3 regions of the Herminiimonas sp. Marseille-P9896 genome follow, and region 2 is predicted to be linked to each of the others. Evidence: predicted binding sites of a transcription regulator. Region 2 holds the regulator's gene; each other region holds the start of a gene.
The links. The regulator sigma-54, encoded in region 2, starts transcription at its own class of promoters, with help from an activator protein. The targets are predictions, from matches to a motif close to TGGCANGNAANCTGCTTT.

Region 1: a site for sigma-54 is predicted at 2,597-2,614, ahead of H7U06_RS00345 (TorF family putative porin). Genes of this name have one in related genera too.
Region 3: a site for sigma-54 is predicted at 2,621-2,638, ahead of H7U06_RS11785 (ammonium transporter). Genes of this name have one in related genera too.

Annotation. Positions count from the first base shown of each region.
Region 1 is NZ_CAJEVT010000001.1:69,128-74,275, forward strand. Features, by position in the region: gene H7U06_RS00335 (ammonium transporter) at 18-1,421, opposite strand; gene glnK (P-II family nitrogen regulator) at 1,432-1,770, opposite strand; gene H7U06_RS00345 (TorF family putative porin) at 1,797-2,537, opposite strand; gene H7U06_RS00350 (accessory factor UbiK family protein) at 2,770-3,009, shown strand; gene H7U06_RS00355 (aminoacyl-tRNA synthetase) at 3,140-3,514, shown strand; gene H7U06_RS00360 (Rid family detoxifying hydrolase) at 3,582-4,043, shown strand; partial or broken gene H7U06_RS16350 (YifB family Mg chelatase-like AAA ATPase) at 4,145-5,148, shown strand, end outside.
Region 2 is NZ_CAJEVT010000001.1:584,972-590,119, forward strand. Features, by position in the region: gene H7U06_RS02855 (pilus assembly protein) at 1-1,358, shown strand, start outside; gene H7U06_RS02860 (energy transducer TonB) at 1,406-2,110, shown strand; gene hpf (ribosome hibernation-promoting factor, HPF/YfiA family) at 2,198-2,551, opposite strand; gene H7U06_RS02870 (RNA polymerase factor sigma-54) at 2,656-4,125, opposite strand; gene lptB (LPS export ABC transporter ATP-binding protein) at 4,144-4,884, opposite strand; gene lptA (lipopolysaccharide transport periplasmic protein LptA) at 4,886-5,148, opposite strand, start outside.
Region 3 is NZ_CAJEVT010000003.1:294,339-299,486, reverse strand. Features, by position in the region: gene scpB (SMC-Scp complex subunit ScpB) at 1-314, opposite strand, end outside; tRNA gene H7U06_RS11795 (tRNA-Met) at 480-556, opposite strand; gene H7U06_RS11790 (NUDIX hydrolase) at 698-1,285, shown strand; gene H7U06_RS11785 (ammonium transporter) at 1,369-2,571, opposite strand; gene aat (leucyl/phenylalanyl-tRNA--protein transferase) at 2,753-3,487, shown strand; gene H7U06_RS11775 (arginyltransferase) at 3,598-4,347, shown strand; gene H7U06_RS11770 (quinone-dependent dihydroorotate dehydrogenase) at 4,428-5,148, shown strand, end outside.

The sequences.
Region 1 (5,148 bases), 520 kb from region 2:
TCACGTTACAACTGTTATCAGGAGTGATAAGCCGTTTCACCGTGGCTGGTGATGTCCAGGCCTTCGCGTTCTGCTTCATCCGAAACACGCAGACCGATGACCAGATCAACCAGTTTGTAGATGATGAAGGCAACCACAGCCGTCCACACTACGGTGATCAGCACAGCTTTGAACTGCACCATCACTTGGTGAGCGATCGAGAAGTCTGCTGCACCGGTACCACCCAGCGATGGAGCAGCCAGAACACCCGTCAGGATCGCACCGACAATACCGCCCACACCGTGTACACCGAATACGTCGAACGCATCATCCGCACCCAGCAGGCGTTTCAGACCGCTCACACCCCATACGCAGACTGCACCAACGATCAGGCCGAGGACGATGGAGCCCATAGGACCGACGAAACCGGCTGCAGGTGTGATACCAACCAGGCCAGCAACTGCACCGGAAGCAGCACCCAGCATCGAAGCCTTGCCTTTGAGCATGGACTCTGTGGTGATCCAGGCCAGGGTAGCAGCGCCGGTTGCCAGGATGGTGTTGATGAATGCCAGGCCAGCAATCGGGTTTGCACCCAGCGCGGAACCAGCATTGAAACCGAACCAGCCCACCCACAGCAGCGAAGCACCAACCATGGTCAATGTCAGCGAATGCGGTGGCATCGCTTCTTTGCCGAAACCGATACGTTTGCCGACCATGTACGCACCAACCAGGCCAGCTACACCAGCATTGATGTGAACCACGGTACCGCCAGCGAAGTCGAGTGCGCCGTCAGCGAACAACAGGCCGGTAGGAGCCCACACCATGTGTGCAACCGGGATGTAGCTGAACGTGAACCACAGGATGCTGAAAGCCAGCACTGCAGCAAACTTCATACGCTCGGCGAAAGCACCAACGATCAGTGCGCAAGTGATAGCCGCGAAAGTCGATTGGAAGGCAATAAACACATACTCAGGAATCGAGCCGGACAGGGTGTCTGGTTTGACGCCATTGAGGAAGAGCTTGCCGAAGGTACCGACAAAGGAGCCACCATCCGCGAACACCAGGCTGTAGCCATACAGGCACCACAGTACGGTGATGGTCGAGAAGATCACGAAGACCTGCATCAACACGGACAACATGTTTTTCGAACGACCAAGGCCGCCGTAGAACAATGCGAGGCCAGGGATGGTCATCAGGATAACCAGCATCGTCGATGTCAACATCCAGGCGGTATCACCCGTATTGAGCACCACTTCTGGCGCCGGAGCAGCTGGTGCTGCAGCAGGAGCCGCTTGCGTTTCGGTCACAACCACAACCGCTTCCGCGGCTGGCGCTGCAGCCGGAGCTGCTGCGTCTTCAGCCATTGCAGGAGCCGAGAATCCGACTGCCAGCAACAGAGCACCTGCAGCAAGGGCACTTGTGAACATTTTTTTGATACTCATCTCATTCCCCTTAAAGTGCTTCTTTACCGGTTTCACCGGTGCGGATGCGGACGACTTGTTGCAGGTCATAGACAAAAATCTTGCCGTCACCGATTTTGCCGGTTCTTGCCGCAGTCTCGATTGCCTCGATCACGCGATCAACGATCGCATCATCAACAGCCGCTTCGATTTTTGTCTTAGGCAAGAAATCAACGACATACTCAGCACCGCGATACAACTCGGTGTGACCTTTTTGGCGACCGAAACCTTTAACTTCGGTAACGGTGATACCTTGCACGCCAATCGCAGACAAGGCTTCCCGCACTTCATCCAGCTTGAAGGGCTTGATAATGGCAGTAATCAGTTTCATGGGAACCTCTTACGTTATTTTTAAAATTAGAATGCTTTGGAGATCGACAAAACAGCTGTGGTATCGCCCAATTTTTTGGTCTTGCCACCGTTGTTAGTCAGCGAGTAGAAACTTTTGTCAGCATCGGTACCAACGACTGCCAGACCAATGGTCGCAAAGCCAAAGTCACGAGCGAGGCTTACCTTGTAATCGGTGTAGCTAGCATTTTCTACATTCTTCACTTTTTGATGTCCGACATGGAAACCCAAAGTGGTTTTATCCATTACTTCGAAATTTGCGTTCAGCTCAAGGTAATTGGAATTCTTGGAATCCGGAGCACCGAAGAAGTCAGACACTGCATGGCTATATTTCAGCGTGAACCATTTGTAGCCAACCGAACCGTATACTTCTGTTGTGTTGTACTTTTTACCGCCAACGATTTGCGCGCCTGGGTAGTAGTAGTACAGAACACCGACATCGGCTGCTACGTCAGGTGTAATATTGAATTTGTAACCACCGTACAGATCCATTTCGATCGAACCATCGGTAAACGAATTGCCACTTACATTCGAGTTCCAGTTACCGACGTAGAAACCGCTGGAGTGTGCGTAGTCGAAACCGCCTTGTACAGCAGGTTGTTTAAAGGTTTGGGAAATACCACGGAAACGATAGTCGCTGACTACAGAAAGGTTGCCAGTAAACGAATGTTCTGGAATAACGTCTTCTGCGTGCGCCAGGCTACCGGCGAATGCACCCATTACAGCAACCGCGATAATCAGTTTTTTCATGATGTTCCCTTTAAAGTTTTGAAAGTAGAAACCAAACATTGGTTGTCTTCGATACATATTTAGCAGGACTCATGCCAGCCTTTTTCATGCTGGTTGTACTATCATTTTTATCGTTTACAGTTGCCGACAGGTACATATCTCCTTCAGAAACATCGAAATATGCACTTTTATAGCACGCTCGCACACGAATCGCACCGTTATGGTGCTAAATATTTTTAAATCAGAGGATCACATGGAAAAGCCTAATTTCTTTAACGAGATGCAAGACAAGATCAACCAGGTGCTGGAAAACTCCCCGGCCAAAGATATCGAAAAAAACGTGAAGGCAATGATGACCCAGGGCTTTTCCAAGCTGGACCTGGTCACGCGTGAAGAATTCGACGTGCAGGCACAAGTACTGGCCAATACCCGCGCCAAACTTGAAGCGCTGGAAGCACAGGTAGCAATACTGGAAGCACAGTTGAAAAAGTAAGGTCGCAGAAGCACACTATATATATGTCGCACTCGATTTAGACCGGCCACCCGCCAGTCCTTATCGTTTGCGTCAGGCAGTATCGATTCAAAGTCGGCATCGGCATCCAATCAAAAACGAGGAGCAAGCCATGCGTATGAGCGATGAAGAATACTTCCGTAGCTGCGTCTCCAAAGAACGCCAACTGGCCCATTTGCTGGGCTGCCACAACGTAGAAGAGTTCTACGAGAATGCCGGTTCACTGTGGGACAACGGCAGACAACTCCCAAAATGGACGCGCGACTGGCAAGCCTGCGGCCCCTTGATTGCTACATATGAGTTAGCAATCACTTACAAGCAAAGTCCTTCTGATCCTCATGGTAAAGCCATACACATAGGCGATACCGTGGTCCACATTTCCGATCACCCGAACAAAGAGCGCGCCTTGATGTTTGCCATCGTCAAGGCAACTATCGCTCATCTGGAGCATGCCAGGCATCACAAGCAACACGCGTTGCACGGTTAGCCATGGCAGCATGCACCGCACTGCCGGTGTATCTACTACGAAGGAAATCACTAGGGGGAGTCACACTATGAAGGCTTATACACGCTGCTACACGCTTGCATCCATTTCATTGGCCGTACTTTTGACTGGCTGCGCGATGCCGCAGCAAGGTGGCAAACAAATACTCTCGACTAACAATATCTACCCGGCAGTCGGGCCATATTCACAGATGGTGGAACACAGCGGCACTATCTATCTGTCTGGCGTACTGCCACTGAACATGGCCGGTAACGCCATCCAGGGCAGCACCATAGAAGAACAGACCAAAGCGGTGCTTGATCACATCGGTGCCAAATTGAAGTCGCAAGGACTTAGCCATGACGATGTCCTGATGAGCACCGTCTACATGAAAGACCTGAACGATTTTGCGAACATGAACCGCGTATATGGTGAGTACTTCAAAAAGAATCCACCAGCCCGCGCTACCGTACAGGTCGCACGACTTCCCCGTGATGTCCTCATAGAAATAGCCGTCATCGCCAAGCGATAGACGGAAGCCGACCAGGCCAGCTCGTCCTGGCCCACAGCAAGCATCGGGAGCGCAGGCTCCCGATCGCAACAGAACCACTTCCCACCCATACAAGAGCAATCATGAGTTTGGCGGTATTAAGAAGTCGCGGTTTGAGCGGCATGCAGGCACCGGAAGTCACGGTAGAAGTTCATCTGGCTAACGGCCTCCCTTCTTTCACCATCGTTGGCTTACCCGAAACCGAGGTTAAGGAATCCAAGGATCGCGTCCGCGCTGCGCTGCAAAATGCAGGCTTCGAATTTCCGGCACGCCGCATTACCGTCAACCTGGCTCCTGCAGATCTGCCCAAGGAATCCGGTCGCTTCGATCTCCCTATCGCCCTCGGCATCCTCGCCGCTTCGCAGCAAATGCCTGCTGATACCTTGGAACGATACGAGTTTGCCGGTGAGCTATCGCTATCCGGTGAACTACGCCCGATACGCGGCGCACTTGCCATGACTTATGCGATGCACCATCGTGGTGATCAGAATCGCCAACAACGTGCATTTATCCTGCCGCGCATGAACGCGGATGAAGCCGCTCTGGTTGCAGATGTCACCATCCTGCCCGCCGATTCGCTGTTGCAAGTATGCGCACATTTTGCCGCACATGATCCTGATGCACGCCTGCAACGTCATGTAGCCACACCAGTCACAGCCTTGCCTGACTATCCGGATCTGGCCGAAGTAAAAGGACAAGCTCAGGCCAAGCGCGCACTGGAAGTGGCTGCTGCTGGCGGTCATAGCGTGTTAATGGTCGGGCCGCCCGGCACCGGCAAGTCCATGCTGGCGAAGCGTTTCGCAGGTATCCTGCCACCGATGACGGATGAAGAAGCGCTGGAATCCGCCGCCGTGCCAAACAAATTGCTTGGCGTAAAACGAGTAATGCCGAAGGGGAGCAAGTAGCTCATGAAGATCCTCCATCAGTCGTAGATGCAACTAGTGACTGTAAAGGTTAACAGCTTATTGCTGGCGCCTGTGGACAACAGACACTTGAAATGACCTTATACCTGAATTTCATCGTTCAGTACTGGAAGTTTTACGCGAACCGCTGGAGTCTGGCCACATCACGATTTCGCGTGCAGCGC
Region 2 (5,148 bases):
TGTGGTCATATATCCCGAGCATGGTATTGCCGAACCTGTACAAACTGGCCGATAAGAATTATCCGACGGATTCGACTAAGCACCAGTTCTATGTCGATAACTCACCAGAAACTGGTGACATCTGCCCGACTGCTCCTACCACTGCATGTACGTCGGGGCAGTGGAAGACGATACTGGTAGGGGGCTTGAATCGTGGCGGCAAAGGGTACTTCGCACTCGATATCACCAATCCTAGTTCTCCATCATTGTTGTGGGAATTTACAGATCAAAACCTGGGTTACACCTATGGCAATCCAAGCATAGCCAAATTGAAGGATGGTACCTGGGTCGTTTTGCTCCCTTCCGGCTATAACAATACCGACGGAACTGTCAGTGCGGATGTCGGCAAAGGTCGTTTGTATGTATTGAATGCAGGTACGGGTGAGCTCATCAGAAGTATCGCGACGAGTGCTGGTAGTGCAACGACACCGAGTGGATTGTCACGTGTTACCGCGCATGTACTGCAATCATCAACCGACAGTACTGCTATCGCCGCATACGGTGGTGATGTGTTGGGTAATGTGTGGCGCTTCGATATAAATAATGACATCGGTGCGGTGGGGTATGACGCGCAGTTATTGGTCAGCCTGACAGATTCGACTGGTAGGGCGCAACCGCTGACGGCGAAGCCAGCAATAGCGACCTTGAGTGGTAAGCCAGTAGTCTATGTTGGTACGGGACGTTATTTGGGTACCACTGATGTCACTGATAGCAGCACACAATCTTTTTACGCAATCAAAGATAATCTTGATACGGTGACGCTCGGCAATCCTCGCACAGGCAGCAGCAATTTTGTGGCACAGACATTGACTAGTGGCGTTTGTCCTGAGGGTACGTCGTCCACGGTTTGTATTGCCCAGCAGGAGGTGCGTACCAGCACCAATAACGCGGTGGACTGGACGACTAAAAACGGCTGGTACCTGGACTTCCTGAGTGGCGGCGAGCGCTCAAGTACTGATCCTTCGCTGGCTTTGGGTACGCTATTGTTCACGACGATTACACCTCAAGCCTCGACGGTCAGTGCTTGCGGACCTACTACCGGTACTGCGGCCAGCTTTGTTTATGCGTTGAGTTATCTGACAGGTGGCCCTATTAGCACGGCAAATGGTGTGAGCGGGATCAGTCTGGGGTCCGGCCTGGTGACGCGTCCGGTCATGATCATGCAGGCAGATGGTACGGTCCGCGCCTTGATCCGGACGTCGAGTGGTGCTTCGAGCGGTACTGATCTTGGGGGAACCAAAGTTACGGCGCCACCGATAGATCCATCCCCGACAAGCGGTACGCGTCGTGTTTCCTGGCGTGTCCTGAACGCACAGTGAGATGTGCGGGATGATGGCACTAGCCATCATCCCGTCAAGATTCTTGTATGAAAATGCCCGCCTTTATCCGAAAAAAAACCGCTACCGAGCGATTAGCGATGTTGTTGTCGCTCTTCGTTCATGGTGGTCTGGCAGTGGGTTTCGTTTACGCAGTACATGGTAGTGTAGGCGGAGGGACCTATGCGTCAGAATCGTCAGCGATGATAGTAGACTTGCTTAGCGTACAGAAGGAAACAAGGTCAGCAGGCAAATCCATGCAAACAGATATCAATGTCGATAAAACTGACATTGCTAACCATCGTACTAGCACGGCCGATGTCGTGGAGAAATCCGTGGCCTCAAAGGATCAGGCCGATCTTTTGCCGCAAGCACGCGGGTCAGCGGATGCGGCTGCTTCCTCTCTTTTTAATCTCATCGCATTACCCAAGCCATATTATTTTCAGCCCACTGAGCTGACTGAGCAGCCTGCAGTGGTGGTCGATATCTCTCCCGACTTGGACGCACTCTTTGCGAGTGGATTGGCGCAGATGGCAGTGTTGGATTTGTTTATCAATGAGAGTGGTGATATTGACGATGTGCTCATCGAAAACTCTTCTTTGTCCGAGTCTGCGCAGCAACTGATCAAAGACGCTTTCTCTAAAACCAAATTCAATCCCGGCAAAGTGGCGGGGATGCCGGTGAAAAGCCAACTCAAAATTGAAGTCGTGCTGGAAGGTCGCGCAGTCGAAAACATTGCGAAGAAAGCTGAATAAGTGAGGGGCCGTGAATATTACAAAACAAAAAAGGGCGCAATTTGCGCCCTTCATTTTATCTGACCGACTTGCTCGGCCTGCCTTGTATTAAGGCGTTACAGCATCTGACGCATCCGGCAATCGTTTGATCGCATCGTGTTGATGGTCTTGCTGTTTGGTTTTGTATTTGATCACTTGTCGATCGAGCTTGTCGATCAGTGTATCAATGGCAGCGTATAAATTATCTGCAATGCTTTCTGCATGCAGGTCCTTGCCTCTCACACGCAAGTTAATTTCTGCCCTTTGGCGTTTTTCCTTCTCGGGGAGATTGTCTACAGTCAGGATGACCGCAATATCGATAACGTGATCAAAATGTCGTTTGATGCGCTCCAATTTACCTTGTACATATTCGCGGATGGCGGGGGTCAATTCGAGGTGATGTCCACTGATTGTGAGATTCATACAGTGCTCCTATGAAAGTCACTGGAGGTTATGCGCGGTCTTGTGAAGTGACTACGCCGAACACAGCAACGTATAACTACAACAAAAACTACAAAGGACGATATCTACAACGACTTGCGCAGATTGACCGGTGGGATTTTCAGGGCTTCGCGATATTTTGCTACCGTCCGTCTCGCTACCACCATGCCTTGTTCTGCCAGCATGTCGGCAATCTTGCTATCAGAGAATGGAATTTTCGGGTCTTCAGCTCCTATCAATTGTTTGATCAGTGCCCGTATCGCTGTCGATGATGCTTCACCACCGGCTTCTGTTGCGACATGGCTGCCGAAAAAGTATTTCAATTCGAACATCCCGTGGGGAGTCAGCATGTACTTCTGGGTGGTTACACGTGAAATAGTGCTCTCGTGTAGTCCCAGTGTATCAGCTATTTCACGTAAAACAAGCGGTCTCATTGCGACTGCACCGTGCGAAAAGAAGTTCCTCTGACGTTCGACAATTGCCTCGGCGACACGCAGGATGGTGTCGAAGCGCTGGCGCATATTTTTGATCAGCCATTTCGCTTCTTGCAACTGGGAACCAAGCGATGCCTCGCCCTTGCTTTGCTTCAAGATGTTGGCATACATGCTATTAACGCGCAGCCGTGGCATCACGTCGTGGTTCAGCATGACCTGCCAGCCGCTGCGGGTACGCTTGACGATGACGTCAGGTACTACATAGTCGGAAGCATCAGTTGCAAAAATGGAACCAGGATGTGGATTGCATTGCTTGATGATGGCTTGTGCTTCGCGCAAGTCTTCGTCGTCGCAATCCAGTGCCTTGCGTAATTTATTGAAATCGCGCTGCGCAAACAGCGGCAGATGGTTTTCCACGATGGCCAGTGCCATGCGGCGGGTCACCATTGCGACCTTGGGCATACGCCTGATTTGCAGTGCCAGGCACTCGGCAGCGTCACGCGCACCTACACCCGGTGGATCGAAGCTCTGCAGCATCTTGAGAGAGATCTGCAACTCTTCCAGTTCGATTTCCAGTTCTTCCGGCAAGCGTGCATGGATTTCTTCCAGCTCTTCTTCCAGATAGCCGTTGTCATTCAGTGCATCGATGATGAGTTCGAGCAGGGCGCGGTCGCGGTGTTCGCGTACGGTGACGCGCATTTGTTCCAGCAGATGTTCGCGTAGCGTGGTTTCATGCGCTTCCAGTTGCGGTCGGCCATCATCGTCTTCCGGCGCCTTGGAGGTGCGTGCGACGTCGTCGAAACTCCAATCGCTGTCGCCACTCGAGGCTTCCGGTAAATCGGGGCCTTCTGAGCCGCCTTCACTATCCGACGTCTGGGCATTCGCTTCGACGCTGGCGCCCTCCGGTGCAGTACCGCTGGCACCCATCGCACCATCTGCCAGCAGGCGTACCGCGTGATCCAGCGGATCATCGGTACGTTCCAGCATCGGGTTGTCGGCGAGTATTTGTTCCAGTTCCTGGTGCAATTCAAGAGTCGATAACTGCAGCAAACGGATGGACTGCTGCAGTTGTGGCGTAAGCGCCAGATGTTGGGAGACTCGTAGTTGCAGGGATTGCTTCATAGATGTTTTTTCTTCCGCTTACATGCGGAAGTGTTCACCTAAGTAAACGCGGCGTACCGATTCGTTGGCGATGATGTCATCCGGTCGTCCGCTGGCCAGGACCGCACCCTGGTTGATGATGTAAGCGCGATCACAGATGCCGAGTGTTTCGCGCACATTGTGATCGGTGATCAGGACGCCGATGCCGCGCTCTTTCAGGAAGCGCACAATGCGCTGGATTTCAATCACCGCGATAGGGTCGACACCTGCAAATGGTTCGTCCAGCAGCACGAAGCGCGGATTGGTGGCCAGTGCACGGGCGATTTCCACACGGCGGCGTTCGCCACCGGACAAGGACATGGCCTGGTTCTCGCGCAGCTTTTCGATTTGCAGGTCGGCTAGCAGCGTATCCAGGCGCTGTTCGAGTAGCGCACCATTGAGTGGCTTGCCATCGACGCGCTGCAGTTCAAGGACGGCGCGGATATTGTCTTCTACACTCAGTTTGCGGAAGACCGATGCTTCCTGCGGCAGGTAAGACAAGCCCAGTTGTGCCCGCTTGTGGATAGGCTGGCGTGAGATGTCGACGCCATCCAGTTCGATGCGTCCGGCGTCGGATGGTACCAGACCCACGATCATGTAGAAGGAGGTGGTTTTACCCGCGCCGTTGGGGCCGAGCAAACCGATGACTTCGCCGCTTTCGACTTGCAGCGCAACATCGCGCACCACCTGGCGCGCGCCGTAGCTTTTTTGTAATCCGTTGACGATCAACTTGCTGGACATCTTATTTTGCCTTTGTATCTGCGGCACGCGGTTGGATCACGGCCTTGATGCGGCCGCCGCCTTGTTTGCTGTCGCCGCTTGAGGTGTTGTGTACGGTAAAGAATTCAGCGCGTGTATCGTAGGAGATGAATTCACCTTCAACTTCATCGGTAGGCTTGCCGTTTTCCAGGCGACGCATGCGTGCCTTGGTGTACAACTTCATGATTTCAGCCTTGTCATCGTATTCAATGCGTTCGGCCTGGCCTTCTATCCATTGGTCGGGGC
Region 3 (5,148 bases), on a different contig from region 2:
GTAATGATGGCCAACGTCTCCAGCGTCGCACGCGAATACTTCGGCGGCTTTTCAGGATTCAGACGCTCCAGATAGATCTTCATCTCCGGACGGCTCTGGAAGCGCCAGCCGGTCGACAGACTGACTACTTCGATGCCCTTGTCTATCCAGTCGTCACGCAACTCTTCAAGCATTTGCTTGATTTCATCTGTGCCTATCTGTCCGTCAGTCTCGCCCGTTTCGACAAAAAGCTTCTTCATGTCGTTTATGGACAGGGGCTCGTGAGCGCAAAGTAGCGCTGTTTCGAGGACCTTCTTCGCCTCAGCAATATTCATTTACGATATTTACGACTGTTTAGTTGCAATGTGCAGAAATTATATTCAACGACAATCATCTTTGGAATCGATTGTCCGGTTAGAGAACCAGTTGATACTGCTATCCGACGCCCGTTTTAGAGGAGATGTAATGATGGGCGGGATTTGATAAGACTTGTAAGACTTTGGTTGCGGGGGCAGGATTTGAACCTACGACCTTCGGGTTATGAGCCCGACGAGCTGCCAGACTGCTCCACCCCGCGTCTGAAGATATGAATTATATAGGGTATCGCCGAGCAAAGCAATCTTAATTGCAGCTTCTTTATGCAGTGATACACTGCTCACCTTGTAATCATGTCTGTAATGATCCGGATAACCAGGCTTTTCAACGATTTGTAATCCTTATGAAATTTTGTTCCGAGTGCGCGCACCCAGTAACCTTATTGATTCCCGAGGGTGACAACCGTCCACGTTATGTATGCAGCAGTTGCGGCACCATCCATTACCAGAACCCCAAGATGGTATTAGGCTCCATCCCGGTCTGGGATGAAGACGGTGACATGCGCATACTGTTATGCAAGCGCGCGATCGAACCACGCCTCGGTTACTGGACGCTCCCGGCCGGCTTCATGGAAAACAATGAAACCACCAGCAACGCTGCAATCCGCGAAACCACAGAGGAAGCTGGCGCAAATATCCACCTGCATGAATTGTTTTCTTTATTGAATGTGCCGCATGTACATCAGGTGCATATGTTTTACCGCGCCACGCTGCTCGACCTGAATTTCGAAGCGGGAATTGAAAGCCTCGAAGTCAAATTATTCGCGCCGGAAGATATCCCATGGGAAGACATCGCCTTCCCTACCGTGCACCACACCCTGCAATTTTTCCTGCAGGATCATGCCAACCGCAAGAATGGCGGCTCTTATGGTTTCCACACGATGGACATACTGAAACCCATGTTGAGTCCGGAAGCATTTACTCATACATGATTGATTTCGCGCGCAAACAAAAATGGCGACTCACACTAAATGAGTCGCCATTTTCTTAACGATGATTTTTATTCCCAGCTTTATCACCAATACGTTTCGCGCTCCGGTGTCGCACTGACATTATGTATCGACAAATCAGCACCATTGAATTCCTGCTCCGGATCAAGGCGTATGCCTACCGTCATTTTCAACGCGCCATAAATCAGGAAGCCACCAGCCAGTGCAATCGAAATACCCAGGCCGGTTCCGATCAGTTGCGACATGAAGGAAACGCCACCCAGGCCGCCCAGTGATTTCAAACCAAAGATACCAGCTGCCAGACCACCCCATGCGCCGCACAAACCATGCAAAGGCCAGACACCGAGCACGTCATCGATCTTCCATTTGTTTTGTGTCAGCGCAAAAGCCCAGACAAAAATAAGACCAGCGATAGCGCCTGTTATCAAGGCACCCAGCGGATGCATCACGTTAGAACCTGCGCATACAGCGACCAGACCCGCCAATGGTCCGTTGTGCACATAGCCCGGATCGTTTTTACCAGCCAGGAATGCGGCCAACGTACCACCCACCATCGCCATCAATGAGTTCACTGCAACCAGGCCATTCATCTGCTCCATGGTCTGCGCACTCATCACATTGAAACCAAACCAGCCCACTGTCAGTATCCATGCGCCCAGCGCGAGGAAAGGAATACTGGACGGTGGATGCGCAGCGATCGTGCCTTCCTTGGTATAACGTCCGCGACGCGCACCCAGCAGTAGCACTGCAGGCAAAGCGATCCAGCCACCCACCGCATGCACCACGATGGAACCGGCGAAATCATGGAAGTTGGCACCGAAAGTACTGTTCAGCCAGGCTTGTATGCCGAAGTGCTGATTCCATGCGATGCCTTCAAAAAATGGATACACCACACCAACGATTAAAGCGGTCGCCAATAACTGTGGATGGAAGCGCGCACGCTCAGCAATGCCGCCCGAAATAATCGCCGGGATCGCAGCGGCAAACGTCAGCAAGAAAAAGAATTTGACCAGTTCATATCCGTTACGCTCAGTCAGCACTTCGGCACTGCCAAAAAAGCTCACGCCATACGCAATGCTGTAACCAACAAAAAAATAGGCGATGGTCGAAACAGCAAAATCGACTAATATTTTGACCAAAGCATTGACTTGGTTTTTCTTGCGCACTGTCCCCAGCTCAAGAAAAGCAAAACCGGCGTGCATAGCCAGGACCATGACAGCACCGAGCATGATGAATAATGCGTCTGTGCCGTGTTTGAGTGCATCCATGCAAAAATCTCCCAATATGTGTGCGTAGCGGATAATCGAACGCACCATAAAAGCAAAAATCGTTCCATTTTGGTGATTTTTATAAAGCATTGATTTTTAAAGATAATATTTACTTACCTCAAAGAAACACGGATAACGCACCAAAAATGAACGAAGCAATGAGCCAAAACAGGGAAGCCGCATGATTCCATGGCTGGAAGCGGATGATCCGTTCCCGAATGTTTCCAGCGCCTTAACGGAAGCAGATGGCGCAGCTGGCTTACTGGCGGCGGGTGCCGACCTGTCCCCGGGGCGTTTGCTGGAGGCTTATCGCAACGGGATTTTCCCGTGGTTCTCGGAAGGCCAGCCCATACTTTGGTGGAGCACAGACCCGCGCATGGTCTTGTTCGTCAAAGACTTCAAGATCTCACACAGCCTTAAAAAGAAACTCAAACAAATCCAGCGCAGCATCAACAGTCACGATGGCCGTTGGGAAATCCGCTTCGATCACGCATTTGAGGAAGTCATGCGTGCCTGCGCGGAGCCACGTGATGGCGAAGGCGGCACCTGGATCTCTGATGAAATCGTTGCCGGTTATGTCGGTCTGCATAAGCTGGGTTATGCACATTCATCCGAACTGTGGCTGGAAGGGAAACTGGTCGGTGGCGCTTACGGCGTCAGCATAGGACATATGTTCTATGGCGAGTCCATGTTTGCACGGGTACCCGATGCATCCAAGATTGCATTGAGCTACCTCGTACACTTCCTGGGTAAGCATGGGGTTTCGATGATAGACTGCCAGCAAGAGACCGCGCATTTGGCCTCGTTGGGTGCAGCACCGATCGCACGTACGGAATTTATTTCACGCTTGCGCCAGGCTGCAGGCGGCCCGCAAATAAAAGATTGGCAGCCAATTGCATTGTTTCCGAACTCCTGAAGTATTATTGTTAGAACAGCTGTCTGATATTGATTTAGCCGACGAAGTCGCGAACTCGGAACTTACGAATTCGGAACGAGCGAATTCGGAACTTAACTAAGTACGCAATCATGACGCACCCTAAGGAATTACCGTTCTCCACGCTCCAGTTCTACGCAACTGCACCCTACCCGTGCAGCTATCTGGATGGACGGCAGGCGCGCTCACAAGTCGCCACTCCTTCCCATCTGATCAACGCTGACGTTTATTCCGAACTGGTCAAGAACGGCTTCCGTCGTAGCGGCATCTTCACCTATCGCCCCTACTGTGACGGCTGCCAGGCTTGCACCCCAGTGCGCATCAAAGTCGCGGAATTCGTACCGAACCGCAGCCAGCGCCGCGCGCAGACCAAGCATAGTGATTTGCAAACGTCCGTCACCAAGCTGACCTATCTGGCTGAACACTACGACCTGTATCTGCGCTATCAGACCGCACGGCATGCTGGTGGCGGCATGGACCAGGACAGCCGCGAGCAATACGCGCAGTTCCTGTTGCAAAGCAAAGTCAACACACGCCTGGTGGAATTCCGCGAAGACGACGGCACGCTGCGCATGGTCAGCATCATCGACGTGCTGGACGACGGTTTGTCGTCGGTCTACACCTTCTACGATCCGGCACCACAAAACGCTTCCTACGGTACCTACAACATCCTGTGGCAAATCGCCCAGGCGCAGGCGCTGCAGATGCCCTACATCTATCTGGGCTACTGGATCAAGGAAAGCCCGAAAATGTCCTATAAAACCAATTTCCAGCCGCTGGAAGCCTTGCAACAAGGTGAATGGATCCCGCTTCCGCTCGTCGATCCCTCGTCCACGCGGTAAAATACAGGGTTCGCAAATCAGCTGTTCGCATGCCTGCGCCCAGTTGACCAGCCCTTTGATCTACCAACCTGATCCTTACCGTGTCCGACAAACTTCTCTACGCCCTCGCGCGCCCTTTCCTGTTCGCCATCGATCCGGAAGCCGCCCACAACCTGACCCTGCCAGCACTACGCCGCGCCGCTGCACTGGGCCTGACTTCGTCCATCGTCAAACCAGCGCACGATCCACGTACCGTAATGGGCATCACTTTTCCGAATCCAGTCGGCCTGGCTGCTGGCCTGGACAAGGACGGCGCCTATATCGATGGCCTGGCGACGCTGGGATTCGGTTCGATCGAGGTCGGCACCGTCACTCCACGCGCGCAACCTGGCAACGCGATGCCACGCATGTTCCGCCTGCCGCAGGCAAACGCCATCATCAACCGCATGGGCTTCAACAATGGCGGCGCAGATGCTTTCGTTGCCAACGTCAGGGCTTCGAAGTTTTATCAAAACAAGGAAGGTGTACTTGGCCTGAACATCGGCAAGAACGCCGATACACCGATCGAGCGCGCAGTCGATGATTACCTGATCTGCCTGGAGAAGGTGTACCCATACGCCAGCTACGTGACGGTCAACATCTCATCGCCCAACACCAAAAACCTGCGTCAGTTGCAAGGAGCATCCGAACTGGACGCCTTGCTATCGCAACTGAAAGAAGCACAGCAACGCCTGTCCGACCAACACAAGCGCTACGTCCCGATTGCCTTGAAAATCGCACCTGATATGGAGCTGGAACAAATCCAGACGATCGCGCAAGCCT